Regions from separate parts of the Bradyrhizobium sp. Pa8 genome, predicted to be linked through region 1. Evidence: predicted binding sites of a transcription regulator. Region 1 holds the regulator's gene; the other holds the start of a gene.

Region 1 (7,992 bases):
GATGGAGCTGATCATCACGCCGGTGCCGGTGCCGACCTCCTTCGGCGGCGCGGACAAATGCATGCTGATGACCTTCCACGACCAGACGCCGCTGCGCCGGGTCGAGGAGATGCGCGCAGACTTCGTGGCCAATGCCAGCCACGAGCTGCGCACGCCGCTCGCCGCGCTGTCGGGCTTCATCGACACGCTCCAGGGCCAGGCCAAGGACGATCCCAAGGCGCGCGAGCGGTTCCTCGGCATCATGCACAACCAGGCGACCCGGATGGCGCGCCTGATCGACGATCTGCTCTCGCTGTCGCGGGTCGAACTGTCGGCCCATGTGCGGCCCGACACCCTGGTCGACCTGTTGCCGATCATCTTCCAGGTCGCCGACGGGCTCGAGCCGCTGGCGCGGGAGCGCCAGGTCGAGGTCGAAACCCATCTACCTGAGACCCCGGTGATGATCGCGGGCGACCGCGAGGAATTGCTCCGCCTGTTCGAGAACCTGATCGAGAACGCGCTCAAATACGGGGCGTCGGGCGGACGTGTCATCGTGTCGCTGGCCGCCGCGGCAGCCACTGATGGAACTCAGGAAATCCGGGTCATGGTCCGCGATTTCGGCCCCGGCATCGCGCCCGAGCACCTGCCGCGGCTGACCGAGCGGTTCTACCGGGTCGACGTCGGCGACAGCCGCTCGCAGGGTGGGACGGGACTCGGATTATCGCTGGTGAAACATATTCTTAACCGCCATCGCGGCCGGCTTTTGATCGAGAGCGTGCCCAAGCAGGGCGCCGTTTTCACGGCCTGTTTTCCCCAGGCGAAGACCACGGCTTCAACCTGATATTCAAGCGATTTCAAACGCTTGTATGTGTCATCCAGCTGTCACGAAACCTTCGTAAAAGCACAGCCGACCGCTCCTAAAGGGGCGGCACGGGGAGCGCGATCGGGCGCGGACGGCGCTTCGCTCCCCTGTATGGAGACCACCATGAATTTCATCAAAACTATCGTCGCTGCCGGCTTGGTCGCCGCATCGGCGACGGCGGCCTTTGCTGCCGACATCACGGGTGCCGGCGCGACGTTCCCGTTCCCGATCTATTCCAAGTGGGCTGACGCCTACAAGAAGGAGACCGGCAACGGTCTGAACTACCAGTCGATCGGCTCTGGCGGCGGCATCAAGCAGATCCAGGCCAAGACCGTGACCTTCGGCGCCAGCGACGCGCCGCTCAAGGCCGAGCAGCTCGAGAAGGACGGCCTCGTCCAGTGGCCCATGGTGATGGGCGCCATCGTTCCCGTCGTCAACATCGAGGGCGTGAAGCCCGGTGAGATGGTGTTCGACGGCGAGACCCTCGCCAGCATCTATCTCGGCAAGATCACCAAGTGGGACGACGCCGCGATCAAGAAGCTCAATCCGAACGTGAAGCTGCCGTCGGACGCGATCACCGTGGTCCGCCGCTCGGACGGCTCGGGCACCACCTTCAACTTCACCAACTACCTCGCCAAGGCCAGCGCGGACTGGAAGAGCAAGGTCGGTGAGGGTACCGCCGTCGAGTGGCCGGTCGGCGTCGGCGCCAAGGGCAACGAAGGCGTGTCGGGCAACATCAGCCAGACCAAGAACTCGATCGGCTACGTCGAGTACGCCTATGCCAAGCAGAACAAGCTGACCTACACCGGTCTCGTCAACAAGGCCGGCAAGCCGGTGCAGCCGACCGTCGAGGCCTTCCAGGCCGCTGCTTCCAACGCCGACTGGGCCAAGGCTCCGGGCTACTACGTCATCCTGACCGACCAGCCCGGCGACAAGTCCTGGCCGATCACGGCGGCGACCTTCATCCTCATGCACAAGGATGCCACCGACAAGGCGGCCTCGCAGGAAGCCATCAAGTTCTTCCGCTGGGCCTTCAAGAACGGCGGCAAGGCGGCTGAAGAGCTCGACTACATCCCGATGCCGGACCCGGTCGTCCAGCTGATCGAGAAGACCTGGGCTGCCGAGATCAAGAGCTAAGCGCTCTCGTCCCGGACTGGGCGCCGGGATCTCGCAAGACCTCCGCTCCGGATCGGCCTCGCGCCGCATCCGGAGCGCAAGACCGACAACAAGACCGACAACAAGCGTATATCAAACGGGCACAGGGGATCGGCGTGGCAGAGATGGCCGTTCAGAGCGATGTAATCGACGACGCCGGACCGTACGACCGCGCCAAGGCCTTGAGCGCCTTCAAGCTCGGCGACGTCACCTTCTACTGGATCACGCGGCTCTCCGCGATCTCGGTGCTGCTCATCCTCGGCGGCATCATCATTTCGCTGATCGTCGGCGCCTTCCCGGCGATGAAGGAATTCGGCATCTCCTTCCTGTGGACGCAGCGCTGGGCGCCGTCAGCCGATCCGCCGGTTCTCGGCGCGCTCGGACCGATCTACGGCACGCTCGTCACCTCCTTCATTGCGATGCTGATCGCCATTCCCGTGGGTCTCGGCATTGCGATCTTCCTCACCGAGCTCTGCCCGCAATGGGCGCGCCGCCCGATCGGCATGGCGATCGAGCTGCTCGCCGGCATCCCCTCGATCATCTACGGCATGTGGGGCTTCTTCGTGCTGGGCCCGTTCCTGGCCAACACCTTCCAGCCCTTCATGATCAAGATCTTCGACGGCGTTCCCGTGCTGGGGGCTATCTTCGCGGGACCGCCGTCCTATCTCAGCCTGTTCAACGCCTCGCTGATCCTTGCGATCATGGTGCTGCCCTTCATCACCTCGATCTCGGTCGACGTGTTCAAGACGGTGCCTCCGGTCCTCAAAGAGGCCGCCTACGGCGTCGGCTGCACCACCTGGGAAGTCGTCCGCAGTGTGGTGATCCCCTACACCCGCGTCGGCGTCATCGGCGGTGTCATGCTGGCCTTGGGTCGCGCGCTCGGCGAGACGATGGCGGTGACCTTCATCATCGGCAATTCGTTCCGCATCTCCTCGTCGATCTTCGCGCCGGGCACCACGATCTCGGCGGCGATCGCGTCCGAATTCGCCGAAAGTGACGGCCTGCACCAGTCCGGCCTGATCCTGCTCGGTCTCCTGCTGTTCGTGCTGACGTTCTTCGTGCTCGCGGCTGCCCGGCTGATGCTGATGCGGCTGGACCAGAAAGCGGGAAAATAACATGAACCCGATCTATTCACGCCGCCGCCGCAAGGACATCGTGGTCCGCGGGCTCTGCTTCGGCGCCGCCGCCTTTGGCGTCACCTGGCTCGCGCTGATCCTAGTCACGCTGCTCTACAACGGCCTTGCGGGTTTGAACCTGGAGATCTTCGTCGCGGACACTCCGCCTCCGGGTTCGACTGAAGGCGGCCTGCGCAACGCGATCGTCGGCTCGCTGATCATGACGGTGCTCGGTGTCGGCATCGGCGCGCCGCTCGGCTTGTTCGCCGGCACCTATCTCGCCGAGTACGGCCGCAACGACAAGCTGACCTCGGTGATCCGTTTCATCAACGACATCCTGCTTTCGGCGCCCTCGATCATCATCGGCCTGTTCATCTACGGCGCGGTAGTGGTGCCGATGCGCGGTTTCTCGGCGATCGCCGGCAGTCTTGCGCTCGCCGTCATCGTCATTCCGGTGGTGCTGCGTACGACCGAGGACATGCTGCTGCTGGTGCCGAACGCGCTGCGCGAGGCGGCGTCCGCGCTCGGCCTGCCGCGCTCGCTGGTGATCAAGCGCATCGCTTATCGCGCCGCGCGCTCCGGCCTCATCACCGGCGTGATGCTGGCCACCGCCCGCGTCGCCGGCGAGACCGCGCCGCTGCTTTTCACCGCGCTGTCGAACCAGTTCTTCAGCCTCGGCCTGAACAAGACGATGGCGAACCTGCCGGTTACCATCAACAACTTCGTGCAGAGCCCCTACGCCTACTGGAAGCAGCTCGCTTGGAGCGGCGCCTTGCTGATCACTTTGACCGTGCTTGCCCTGAACATTGGCGCGCGCATTCTTAGCGCCGAGAGGACTGCAAAATGAGCGAAATGTCTGTTTCCGTCAGTACGCCCGCCGTTCAGCACGGCTCGCAGCCGCTGCCCGAGGCGCCCGCCAAGGTGACGGTTCGCAACCTCAACTTCTACTATGGCGAGCACCACGCGCTGAAGAACATCAATCTGGCGCTCGGCACCAACCGCGTCACGGCGTTCATCGGCCCGTCGGGCTGCGGCAAGTCCACCCTGCTGCGCATCTTCAACCGGATGTACGACCTCTATCCGGGCCAGCGCGTCACGGGTCAGCTCATGCTCGACCAGACCAACATCCTCGACCCCAAGCTGGACCTCAATCTGCTGCGCGCCCGCGTCGGCATGGTGTTCCAGAAGCCGACGCCGTTCCCGATGACGATCTACGAGAACATTGCCTTCGGCATCCGTCTCTACGAGAAGATCTCGAAGTCCGAGATGGACGACCGCGTCGAGAAGGCGCTGCGCGGCGGCGCGCTGTGGAACGAGGTCAAGGACAAGCTCAACGCCTCCGGCCTGTCGCTCTCCGGCGGCCAGCAGCAACGCCTCTGCATCGCCCGCACGGTCGCGGTGCGGCCCGAGGTGATCTTGTTCGACGAGCCCTGCTCGGCGCTCGACCCGATCTCGACCGCCAAGGTCGAGGAGCTGATCCAGGAGCTGTCCGAGAACTACACGATCGCGATCGTCACCCACAACATGCAGCAGGCGGCGCGCGTCTCCGACAAGACCGCCTTCATGTATCTCGGCGAGCTGATCGAGTTCGACGACACCAGCAAGATCTTCACGTCGCCGACCGACCGGCGCACGCAGGATTACATCACCGGCCGGTTCGGCTGAGGAGACGGAACATGGGTTCTGAACATACCGCAAAGGCCTTCGACACCGACCTCCAGGAGCTCACGCGCCTGGTCGCCGAGATGGGCGGCATCGCCGAGCGCATGATCGTCGACTCCGTCGACGCGCTGATCCGCCGCGACGTCGCGCTCGGCCAGCGCGTCGTGACCATCGACGCCGAGCTCGATGCGCTTCAGAAGAAGATCGAGGAGCGCGCCGTGCTCACCATCGCGCGCCGCCAGCCGATGGCGGTCGATCTGCGCGAGATCGTCGGCGCCATGCGCGTCGCGACCGATCTCGAGCGGATCGGCGACCTCGCCAAGAATATGGGCAAACGCGTCGCGGCGCTGGAGACCGATTTCCATCCGCTCAAGCTGTTCCGCGGCCTGGAGCACATGACCGACCTCGTGCAGCAGCAGGTCAAGTCGGTGCTGGACGCCTATGCCGCGCACGATCTGCCGGCGGCGATGGCGGTGTGGAAGGGCGACGAGGAAGTCGATGCCATCTGCACCTCGCTGTTCCGCGAGCTTCTCACCTACATGATGGAGGATCCACGCAACATCTCGTTCTGCATCCACCTGATGTTCTGCGCCAAGAACATCGAGCGCATCGGTGACCACGCCACCAACATTGCCGAGACCGTGTTCTACATGATCGAGGGCCACGCGATCACCGACAAGCGGCCGAAGGGCGACATGACGACCTTCGCCACGACGGTCCCGAACACTTAAGGAGCGACGACACCATGGGCGCACGCATTATGGTGGTTGAGGACGAGGAAGCTCTCACCGAGCTTCTCCGCTACAACCTCGAAGGCGACGGCTATGACGTCGAGACGGTGATGCGCGGCGACGATGCCGACACCCGCCTCAAGGAGCACATCCCTGATTTGATCGTGCTCGACTGGATGCTGCCGGGCCTTTCCGGCATCGAGCTGTGCCGGCGGCTGCGCACCCGGCCCGAGACCAAGCAGCTCCCGATTATCATGCTCACCGCGCGCGGCGAGGAGAGCGAGCGGGTGCGGGGTCTTGCGACCGGCGCCGACGACTACATCGTCAAGCCGTTCTCGGTGCCGGAGCTGCTGGCACGCGTGAAGGGCCTGCTCAGGCGCGCCAGCCCGGAGCGGCTCGCCACCGTGCTCGCCTATGGCGACATCGAGCTCGACCGCGACAAGCGCCGCGTGGCGCGCTCGGGCCGGCCGATCGATCTCGGTCCGACCGAATATCGCCTGCTGGAGTTCTTCCTGGAGCATCCCGGCCGCGTATTCTCGCGCGAGCAGCTGCTCGACAGCGTCTGGGGTCGTGACATCTACATCGACGAGCGCACCGTCGACGTCCATATCGGCCGCCTGCGCAAGCTGCTCAATCTCGGCCGCGAGCAGGACCCGATCCGCACCGTCCGCGGCGCGGGCTACGCACTGGACGATCGCTTTGCGAAGGCGGAGCAGGCGTAAGCTTTAGCGGGTGTTGGTTTTAGCGAGCTGCGGCTCAGCCGTCGTCCCGGGGCGCGCGCAGCGCGAGCCCGGGACCCATAACCACAGGACGTGGTTTGGCGAAGACTCGAAGTGACCATCTCGCGCAACAACTGCGCCCTGTGGTTATGGATCCCCGCGTTCGCGGGGATGACACCGAGTCATTGGAGCCGTCATCGCGTGACGGCGCCGTCTTGGCAATCAGTGAATTCCGATAACTCAGCGCGGACCCGGCTTCGCCGGCGCGCGCCGGCGATCGGCCGCGGGCTGATACGCCACGCGCGAGTGCTGGGCGCAGTAGGGCAGGCCTGAGAGCGCCTTGCCGCCGCAGAAGAAGAAATCCGGGCTCGAGGGATCGCCGACCGGCCAGTGGCAGGTGGCCTCGTTCAGCTCCAGCAGCGACAGCCGCTGGCTCATCGGCACGACGTTGTCGTAGGTGACCGGTTCGGCCTCGACCTCGACTTCGAAGGCCTGCGCCAGCGCGGTGTTGCCGCGTGCGATCGGCCGGGTCACCCGCATCATGTGCTGGGCGGGGCGCGCCTTGCGCGGCCGGGGCGCTGCCGATGAAGGGCTCTTGGCGCGGCCCGACAGGCCGAGCCGGTGCACTTTGCCGATCACGGCATTGCGGGTCACATTGCCGAGTTCAGCGGCGATCTGGCTGGCCGAAAGTCCGGCCTCCCAGAGCTTTTTCAGCTGCTCGACGCGATCATCCGACCAGGTCAAAACGGTCATTGCACCCTTTCCTTCGCCGGCGCCTGCCATCCTGGCGGCCGCACGGCGAATGCCTAAGCTTCGAAAAACCCGTGCCGCCAGAATCCCTTAAGGCTCGCCGGGCGCACCAGATGCGCCCGAACGCTTACGCCGGTACATGAGGACTTAGAGGATCAGAACTGCTGCACGAGATGTCGTATCTGACAAGCCAAACGCTACAATATGGCGTGACTCACGCGCAAGAGTCCGCCGACTCGCTTCCACATGTTCCGTGGCGGAAACACGCAAAATCGCCACCGCAAGACTACGGATTCTGCGTTTCGCGAGGCTTTCCGGGCGGCATTGACACCGGTTTCACCAGGCATAAGATAGTCGGGCGTGCCGCCCTTAAAAGGCGGCACGTTTCGTTTTCCGGGCCGGTCAATGGTGCGTTGCGCAATGCACGCTCACGCCGTCCGCAACATTCAAGTGATCGTCATGACTAACAGCGCAGCGCCGCATTTGCTCCCCGTTTTCGCCAGGTCCGACCTCGGTTTCGAGCGCGGCGAAGGCTGCTGGCTGATTGCGACCAACGGCGATCGCTATCTCGATTTCACCTCGGGCGTGGCGGTGAATGCGCTCGGCCATGCTCATCCTGCGTTGGTCAAGGCGTTGCAGGAGCAGGCCACCAAACTCTGGCACATGTCGAACCTGTTCCAGAGCCCGGACGGCGAGAAGCTTGCCGCGCGTCTGTGCAACGAAAGCTTCGCGGACTTCGTGTTCTTCTGCAATTCCGGCGCTGAAGCGCTGGAAGGTGTGATCAAGCTGGTCCGCCATCATCACTTCTCGAAGGGTCATCCGGAACGTTACCGCATCATCACCTTCGAAGGCGCCTTCCACGGCCGCACGCTGGCAACGCTCGCCGCGACCGGATCGGCAAAATATCTCGAGGGGTTCGGCCCGCCGATGGACGGTTTCGACCAGGTCCCGCATGGCGACATCGAAGCCGTCAAGAAGGCGATCGGTCCGCAGACCGCCGGCATCCTGATCGAGCCGAT
Region 2 (7,992 bases), 720 kb from region 1:
ATCCTCAAGACCCTCGGCGCGACCCGGCTGCGGCTGCTCGGCGCCTATGCCCTCGAATACCTGCTGATCGGACTTGCCACCGCGGTGTTCGGCGTGATCGCCGGCAGCATCGCGGCCTGGATGATCGTGACGCGGCTGATGACGCTGAGTTTCGTCTGGCAGGCCGGCAGCGCGGCCGGCGTGGTCGCGGCGGCCCTGGTGGTCACGGTCGGACTTGGGCTTGCCGGGACGCTGCTGGCATTGAACAAAAAGCCCGCCACGGTGTTGCGGAATTTGTGACAAATGGTAGCGGGCGACCCCGCGATGTCGGAATCGCACGATTCCAGCGATTAACCACGTCTGCTCGCCAGGATTGCGGGCGAGGGCGACATTCAGCCGCGCGTGGACGGTTGCAGCGAATGTGTTAGTTTCCCACATATCCAATGGGTTCGGAGCCCCGATTATGAGCCAGAATTTAGTCGGCACAGATCGGTATCCGAGATAGAATTTGACGAACCGGCGGCATGGCGACCCTCATGCCGGACCGGGCTAACCAACGGGAATTCGACCATGTCGGACCTAGACCGTAACTACGCTTCTCCTTTCGGCAGGGCCGCCGGGCGTGTTGACGCCGCGACGGTCGATGCCGGCCTGCGCGCCTATATGCTGCGCATCTACAATTACATGAGCATCGGCCTCGCCATCACCGGCTTGGCCGCGCTCGGCGTCTATATGGCCGCCGTGACCGACGTTCCGACCCCGGAAGCCGTCCGCGTCGGCAAGCTGTTCCTGACGCCGTTCGGCTACGCGATGTTCGTCAGCCCGCTGAAGTGGCTGTTCATGCTCGCGCCGCTCGCGATGGTGTTCGTGATCTCGGCGGGCATCAACCGTCTCGCCCCCTCGACCGCGCAGATCCTGTTCTGGGTGTTCGCGGCGCTGATGGGCATTTCGCTGTCCTCGATCTTCCTGGTGTTCACGCACACCTCGATCGTGCGGGTGTTCTTCATCACCGCGGCCACGTTCGGCGCGCTCAGCCTCTACGGCTACACCACCAAGCGTGATCTGACCGGGATGGGCTCGTTCCTGTTCATGGGCCTGATCGGCATCATCATCGCGAGCCTGGTCAACCTGTTCCTGGCCAGCACGATGCTGCAGTTCATCGTGTCCGTGGTCGGCGTGCTGGTGTTCGCCGGCCTCACCGCCTGGGACACCCAGCGACTGAAGAACGACTACATCTACGGCTACGCCTCGGCCGGCGGTGACATCGCAGAGCGTGCGGCCATCACCGGCGCGCTGTCGCTGTACCTGAACTTCATCAACCTGTTCACGCTGCTGCTGCAGCTCCTCGGCCAGCGCGACTAAGCGATCAACCGAGAGAACGGATACGAACCCCGGCCGAGAGGCCGGGGTTTTTGTTTGCGCCGGGATCTTTCCCCAAACGCCCTCATTGCGAGGAGCGCTTGCGACGAAGCAATCCAGAGACCCTCCGCAGGCGCATTTCTGGATTGCTTCGCTGCGCTCGCAATGACGGCGGAGAGGCGCCTTCGCCCCCTTCCAGCCGTCCCGGGAAGGCTCTAATCTTCCTCCCATGTCCGCACCTGAGATCAGGCCCGCCATTGAGGCCGACCTTCCCGCCATCACCGCCATCTACCAGCAGGCCGTCCGCGAGGGCACCGCGACATTCGAGCTGGCGCCGCCGGATCTGGCCGAGATGACGCGCCGCTACCGCGCGCTGATCGACGGCGGCTATCCCTATTTCGTCGCCATCCTCGACGGCCGCGTCGCCGGCTATGCCTATGCCGGCGCCTACCGGCCGCGCCCGGCCTACCGCTTCACGGTCGAGAACTCGATCTATCTCGATCCCTCGTTCCACCGCCGCGGCATCGGCTCATTGCTGCTGGAGCGGCTGATCACCGAATGCGAGGCGCGCGGCTTCCGCCAGATGATCGCGGTGATCGGCGATTCCGCCAATGCCGGCTCGATCGGCGTGCACACGCGCGGCGGCTTCAAGATGATCGGCACGCATCCGAATGTTGGCTTGAAATTCGGCCGCTGGCTCGACACGGTGATGATGCAGCGCGACCTCGGCGAAGGCGCGAGCACGGTGCCGGGGAAATAGGGCGCGAGCTGACATCGTAGGATGGGCAGAGCGCAGCGAAACCCATCAAGCCCAGTCTGAGTGACCGAAGGTGATGGGTTTCGCTTCGCTCTACCCATCCTACGGCACTACGGCTACACCACCGCCAGCTTGCGATCGATCACCAGCAGCACGCGCTCGAGCTCGTGGCCGCGGCGCAGAATCAGGCCGGTCGCCGAGATCACGCTGTACATGCCCTGCTTGCGCGCCAGCCGCGGGTCTTTCTCGATGCGATAGATCGGGACCTCCGAGGCGCGGCGGAAGACCGAGAACACCGCTCGGTCCTTCAGGAAGTCGATGGCATAGTCGCGCCACTCGCCGTCGGCGACCATGCGGCCGTAGAGGTTGAGGATGCGGTTCAGTTCCAGCCGGTTGAATGTCACCCGGTTGGGTTGGGCATTCGCAGCGGCGGGGCGCGCCACTGCGCGCTGCTCGCTCGGATCGGCATCCTCCGGCGTCAGACTCATCGAGCGCCTCCTCATCTCGCGGCATGATCGCATCCGCGAAGACCGTCCCCGGAACCGCGGATCATGACAGTTGCATGATCGCGCCAACCGTTCCCCGCCGCAAGGGGCTCTTCACTCAACTCATTGAATCAGGTGCGAATCGGAGCACACGCAGGAGTGGAACTCTGTCGCGGCAAACCGTCACGGGATCGTTAGAAGGAATCTTGATATCGCCGCTTTTCTGCCAAGCGCCTGCCGCCCTGCATTGCGAAAAGACTTATGTGCGTTGACCCGGTCCTTTCGGTTCCGGATTCCTCAGCCCCCAGCCCCCCGGGGCCGTCAGGATCGGGTCTGTACGCGCGACAAGGAGGGCCAACGCAAGTTGGTCCTTTTTGGTTTGTGTCGTGACGTTTCCGGCACGACCAGCTTCCCTCTGATTAACGCGAAGACAACTCTCTCCCCTCATCCTGAGGAACCGCGAAACGGCGTCTCGAAGGATCGAGATCGAGCTGCATCAGCCGGGCCTGCATGGTTCTCGCGGCGATGCGCAGCATCGTCCGCCTCGCGCGCGAGGGCGCGCTCCTCATCATGAGGCGTGAGAGCGCGTGCGACGCTATCGAGAGAAATCGGATCTAGTGCAGCGACGTGTACGCCGCGCCGAGCATCGCACCCGGCTTCTCACGGCTGCCGTCCTGGACATAGACCACAGCGCCGTCGACGCCGTCGCGCGTGAGATTTTCCAACGGCACCGTCCAGCTTTCCGGACGCCCGTTCCAGTCGCCGACCTTGAGCAGGTTGCGCACGACGTTGTGATAGGTGATCTGCTGCCCGCGATTTTCGCCGCGGCTGATTGCGATCGGCACCGATTTCGTGATCGAGCAGATCCAGACCTCGCCGTGCGAGACCGGTGACTCCTTGCTCGCCGCCACCGAGACGTTGATCTGCTTGCCTGCAAGCGACATCGTCACCGGCACGCTCATCACGCCGGTGCCCTTGTCGGTCTTGCCGATCGCGCTCTCGATGCCGGCGCGGTCGCTGCCGATGACATGCGTCGAACCGTTGACCACGACTTGAGGCGTATAGACCTCGCGGTCGCCGCGCATGCGCGAATAGGCGCGCTGCCGCGCCGAGAAGCGCGAATCCGCAAGCGTGTCCTTCCAGCCGAGATAATCCCAATAGTCGATCGGCATGCTCAGCGCGATGATCGACGGGTCGTTGGCGAGATCGCCGATGACCTGGTCGGCGGGCGGGCAGGAGGAGCAGCCCTGCGATGTGAAGAGCTCGACCACGGCGCGGGGATCAGCCTCGGCGGGACGGATGACGGCGACGATGGCGCAGATGCCGAGTGCTCCCGACCAGAGTGCACCGGACCAGCGCGAAACCAGATTAGAAGCCATCATTGCAGTCATGTTGAACGTCACACCTCGCACGCGTGGGGGAAAATCCTATCGCCTGATGGTCACCGTAGTCTTACGGGCATCGTACATTCAGCCGTCCGGAGCGAGGTTTTCCGCCGGGCGGGACCATCGGACGCGTGTTCTAACGCACGAAGGCGGCCCTGTGATAGGCCGCCCTCGTTTAACCTTCTACTCACGTCGCGGTGAGCCACCGTTCACAAATTCGCGCTTAGGCCGCGAGCTTGCGCAGCACGTAGTGCAGAATGCCGCCGTTCCGGTAGTAATCGAGCTCGTCCAGCGTATCGATGCGGCAAAGCAGCGAAACGCGCTGCAATGAACCGTCGCCGGAGACGATCTCCGCGGTCAGCTTCTGACGCGGCTTCAGGTCGCCGACGAGGCCGCGCAGCGTGACCTTCTCGTCGCCCTTCAGGCCGAGCGACGACCAGGAGGTGCCTTCCTCGAAGGTCAGCGGCAGCACGCCCATGCCGACCAGGTTGGAGCGGTGGATGCGCTCGAAGCTCTGGCAGATCACGGCGCGGACGCCGAGCAGGCGCGTGCCCTTCGCAGCCCAGTCGCGCGAGGAACCGTTGCCGTATTCGGCACCGGCGAACACCACCAGCGGCACTTCCTCCTGCTGGTACTTCATCGCGGCGTCGTAGATCGACATCTGCTCGCCGTCGGGCCAGTGCTTGGTGAGACCGCCTTCCGGAATATTTCCGTCAGCGCCCTTCAGCATGAAGTTCTTGATGCGGATGTTGGCGAAGGTGCCGCGCATCATCACTTCATGGTTGCCGCGACGCGTGCCGTACTGGTTGAAGTCGGCCGGACGCACCTGATGCTCGCTGAGATATTTGCCGGCGGGCGAGGTGAGCTTGATCGAACCGGCCGGCGAGATGTGGTCGGTGGTGATCTTGTCGCCGAACATGGCGAGGATGCGCGCCTCGACGATGTCGGTGACCGGCTCCGGCTCCTTCTTCATGCCGTCGAAATAGGGCGGGTTCTGCACGTAGGTCGAGCTCATGTTCCAGCGATAGGTCTCGCTCTCGACCGTCTTGATCTTACGCCAGTTCGTATCGCCCTTGAACACGTCGGCATACTTCTTCTTGAAGATCGACGCGGTCACGAACTTCTTCATGAAGGCGTTGATCTCCTTCGTCGTCGGCCAGATGTCCTTGAGGTACACCGGCTTGCCGTCCTTGCCTTCACCGAGCGGCTCGACGGCGAGGTTCTTGGTGACGCTGCCCGCGAGCGCGTGGGCGACGACCAGCGGCGGCGAAGCCAGATAGTTCGCCTGCACGTCCGGCGAGACGCGGCCTTCGAAGTTGCGGTTGCCGGAGAGCACGGCGGCCGCGACGATGCCGTTGTCGTTGATCGACTTCGAGATCTCCTCGGGCAGCGGACCGGAATTGCCGATGCAGGTGGTGCAGCCGAAACCGACCAGGTTGAAGCCGACCTTGTCGAGATCGGCCTGGAGACCGGAATCGGCGAGATAGGCCGCGACCACCTGGCTGCCCGGCGCGAGCGAGGTCTTCACCCACGGTTTTGCCTTGAGGCCCTTGGCGGCAGCGTTGCGCGCAAGCAGGCCGGCGCCGATCAAGACGCTCGGATTCGAGGTGTTGGTGCAGGAGGTGATGGCGGCGATCACGACGTCGCCATGACCGATCTCGAAGTTCTTGCCGTCGACGGCAAAGCGCTTCGTCGGCTCTTCGGTCTTCTTGTACTCGGTGCCGAGCGCAAGCGAAAAGCCTTCGGCGACCGACGGCAGCGCGATGCGGCCTTCGGGGCGCTTCGGACCGGCCATCGAGGGAACGACGTCGCCGAGGTCGAGGGTCAGCGTTTCCGTGAACACCGGATCGGCCGACTTGGCGGTGCGGAACAGGCCCTGCGCCTTGGCATAGGCCTGCACCAGCGCGACGCGCGCCGGAGCGCGGCCGGAGGTCTTGAGGTAGTCGAGCGCAGCGGCGTCGACCGGGAAGAAGCCGCAGGTCGCACCGTATTCGGGGGCCATGTTGGCGATCGTCGCCTTGTCGGCGACGGAGAGGTGGTCGAGGCCGGGGCCGAAGAACTCGACGAACTTGCCGACCACGCCGAGCTTGCGCAGCATCTGCGTGACGGTGAGCACGAGGTCGGTCGCGGTGACGCCTTCCTTCATCGCGCCCTTCAGCTTGAAGCCGACGACGTTGGGCAGCAGCATCGACAGCGGCTGACCGAGCATGCAGGCTTCCGCCTCGATGCCGCCGACGCCCCAGCCGAGCACGGCGAGACCGTTGACCATGGTGGTGTGGGAGTCGGTGCCGACCAGCGAGTCGGGATAGGCGACCTCGAAGGTGCCGGTCTTCTTGCCGACCGTCATCTTCTCCTTCTTGGTCCAGACCGTCTGGGAGAGATATTCGAGATTGACCTGATGGCAGATGCCGGTGCCGGGCGGCACGACGGAGAAGTTCGAGAACGCCTTCTGGCCCCACTTCAGGAACTCGTAGCGCTCCTGGTTCTGCTTGTATTCCTCGGTGACGTTCTTGCCGAAGGCCTTGTTGTCGCCGAAGAAGTTCACGATCACGGAGTGGTCGATGACGAGGTCGACCGGAACCAGCGGATTGATCTTCTCGGCATCGCCGCCGAGCTTCTGCATCGCGTTGCGCATCGCGGCGAGATCGACCACGGCCGGCACGCCGGTGAAATCCTGCATCAGCACGCGGGCCGGGCGGAACGCGATCTCATGCTCCAGCGACTTCTTGCGCAGCCACTTAGACACCGCCACGATGTCTTCCTTCTTGACCGTGCGGCCGTCCTCGTTGCGCAGGAGGTTCTCGAGCAGAACCTTCATCGAATAGGGGAGTTTCGAAATTCCCTTCAGACCATTCTTCTCGGCCGTGGGCAGGCTGTAATAGACATAGGTCTTGGCGCCGACCTTGAGGGTCTTTTTGCATTTGAAGCTGTCGAGCGAGGTCATGTAGGAAAATCCCAATTGTTAGTTATACCCGGCAAGGGGTATTTTAACACCGTCAGCGAGTCCGGCTGGTTCGCTTGCAGGGGCAGGTTGAGTTGCTGCATCAAGTAGTTCCGGGCTTATAGAAGCTTTCTAACCGCGCCGCCACAGCCACAAACGTGCCGCAGCAATCCGCGAGCCAAAAATTCCCATGCGCTACCCCAAGATTTCCTGAGGCCAGGCTTTGAGCGGATTGAACCAAGGCAAGATGCAGCTGTCCGGACGCGGGGTCGTCTGCGTGCGCGGCGGCCGCGAGGTGTTTTCCGGGCTCGATTTCGAGGCTGTCGCCGGCGAGACCGTGGCGGTCGTCGGCCGCAACGGCTCGGGCAAGACCTCGCTGCTGCGGCTGATCGCGGGCCTGCTGATTCCGGCCGGCGGGACAATCGCGCTCGCCGGCGGCGATGCCGAGCTGACGCTGCCCGAGCAGTGCCACTATCTCGGCCATCGCGACGCCCTGAAGCCGGCGCTGAGCGTGGCGGAAAACCTGTCATTCTGGGCTGATTTTCTGGGCGGCGAGCGCAGTGATGCGGCCAAGAGCCTCGCCATCGTCGGGCTCGATCATGCCACCCATTTGCCGGCCGCCTTCCTGTCCGCCGGCCAGCGCCGCCGCCTGTCATTGGCCCGGCTGTTGACCGTGCGCCGCCCGGTCTGGCTGCTGGACGAGCCGACCACGGCGCTGGACGTGGCCGGCCAGGGCATGTTCGAGGGCCTGATGCGGGAGCATCTCGGCCGCGGCGGCCTGATCATCGCGGCGACCCATGCGCCGCTGGGGATCGATTCGCGGGAGCTGAGGATTGGGGAGATGGTATGAGATTCGCTGACCCTCAGCTTTTCGAGAGGCCTGGCACCGCTCCGTCCGTTCCCTGCCCCCTTGTGGGGGAGGGTCAGGGAGAGGGGTGCCACACGGTAGGACGTTTCGGCTCTAGCGCCTGGGAAACAGGCGCTCCGTTGCTGGAGGTCGAGACCCGACAAGCACTTTCCCCGGGGCTACCCCTCTCCCCCGCCCTCCCCCGCAAGGGGGGAGGGAGCCCAGTTTGCTTGGGCCAT

What was found. Region 1 encodes PhoB, which activates phosphate uptake and scavenging genes when phosphate is short. Its sites were predicted from a motif close to TGTCATNNANCTGTCAT; they were not measured.
Region 2: ACKWRH_RS01975 (DUF2794 domain-containing protein) is a predicted target of PhoB. The motif match lies at 2,647-2,663, and genes of this name have one in related genera.

What each region holds. Positions count from the first base shown of each region.
Region 1 covers NZ_CP176767.1:9,242,604-9,250,595, reverse strand. The annotation lists gene ACKWRH_RS43950 (ATP-binding protein) at 1-820, shown strand, start outside; gene pstS (phosphate ABC transporter substrate-binding protein PstS) at 965-1,978, shown strand; gene pstC (phosphate ABC transporter permease subunit PstC) at 2,122-3,111, shown strand; gene pstA (phosphate ABC transporter permease PstA) at 3,113-3,958, shown strand; gene pstB (phosphate ABC transporter ATP-binding protein PstB) at 3,955-4,776, shown strand; gene phoU (phosphate signaling complex protein PhoU) at 4,788-5,504, shown strand; gene phoB (phosphate regulon transcriptional regulator PhoB) at 5,519-6,226, shown strand; gene ACKWRH_RS43915 (GcrA family cell cycle regulator) at 6,464-6,976, opposite strand; gene ACKWRH_RS43910 (aspartate aminotransferase family protein) at 7,433-7,992, shown strand, end outside.
Region 2 covers NZ_CP176767.1:417,337-425,328, reverse strand. The annotation lists gene ACKWRH_RS01990 (ABC transporter permease) at 1-279, shown strand, start outside; gene ACKWRH_RS01985 (Bax inhibitor-1/YccA family protein) at 550-1,341, shown strand; gene ACKWRH_RS01980 (GNAT family N-acetyltransferase) at 1,568-2,098, shown strand; gene ACKWRH_RS01975 (DUF2794 domain-containing protein) at 2,212-2,583, opposite strand; gene ACKWRH_RS01970 (DUF1223 domain-containing protein) at 3,195-3,971, opposite strand; gene acnA (aconitate hydratase AcnA) at 4,189-6,909, opposite strand; gene ccmA (heme ABC exporter ATP-binding protein CcmA) at 7,154-7,756, shown strand.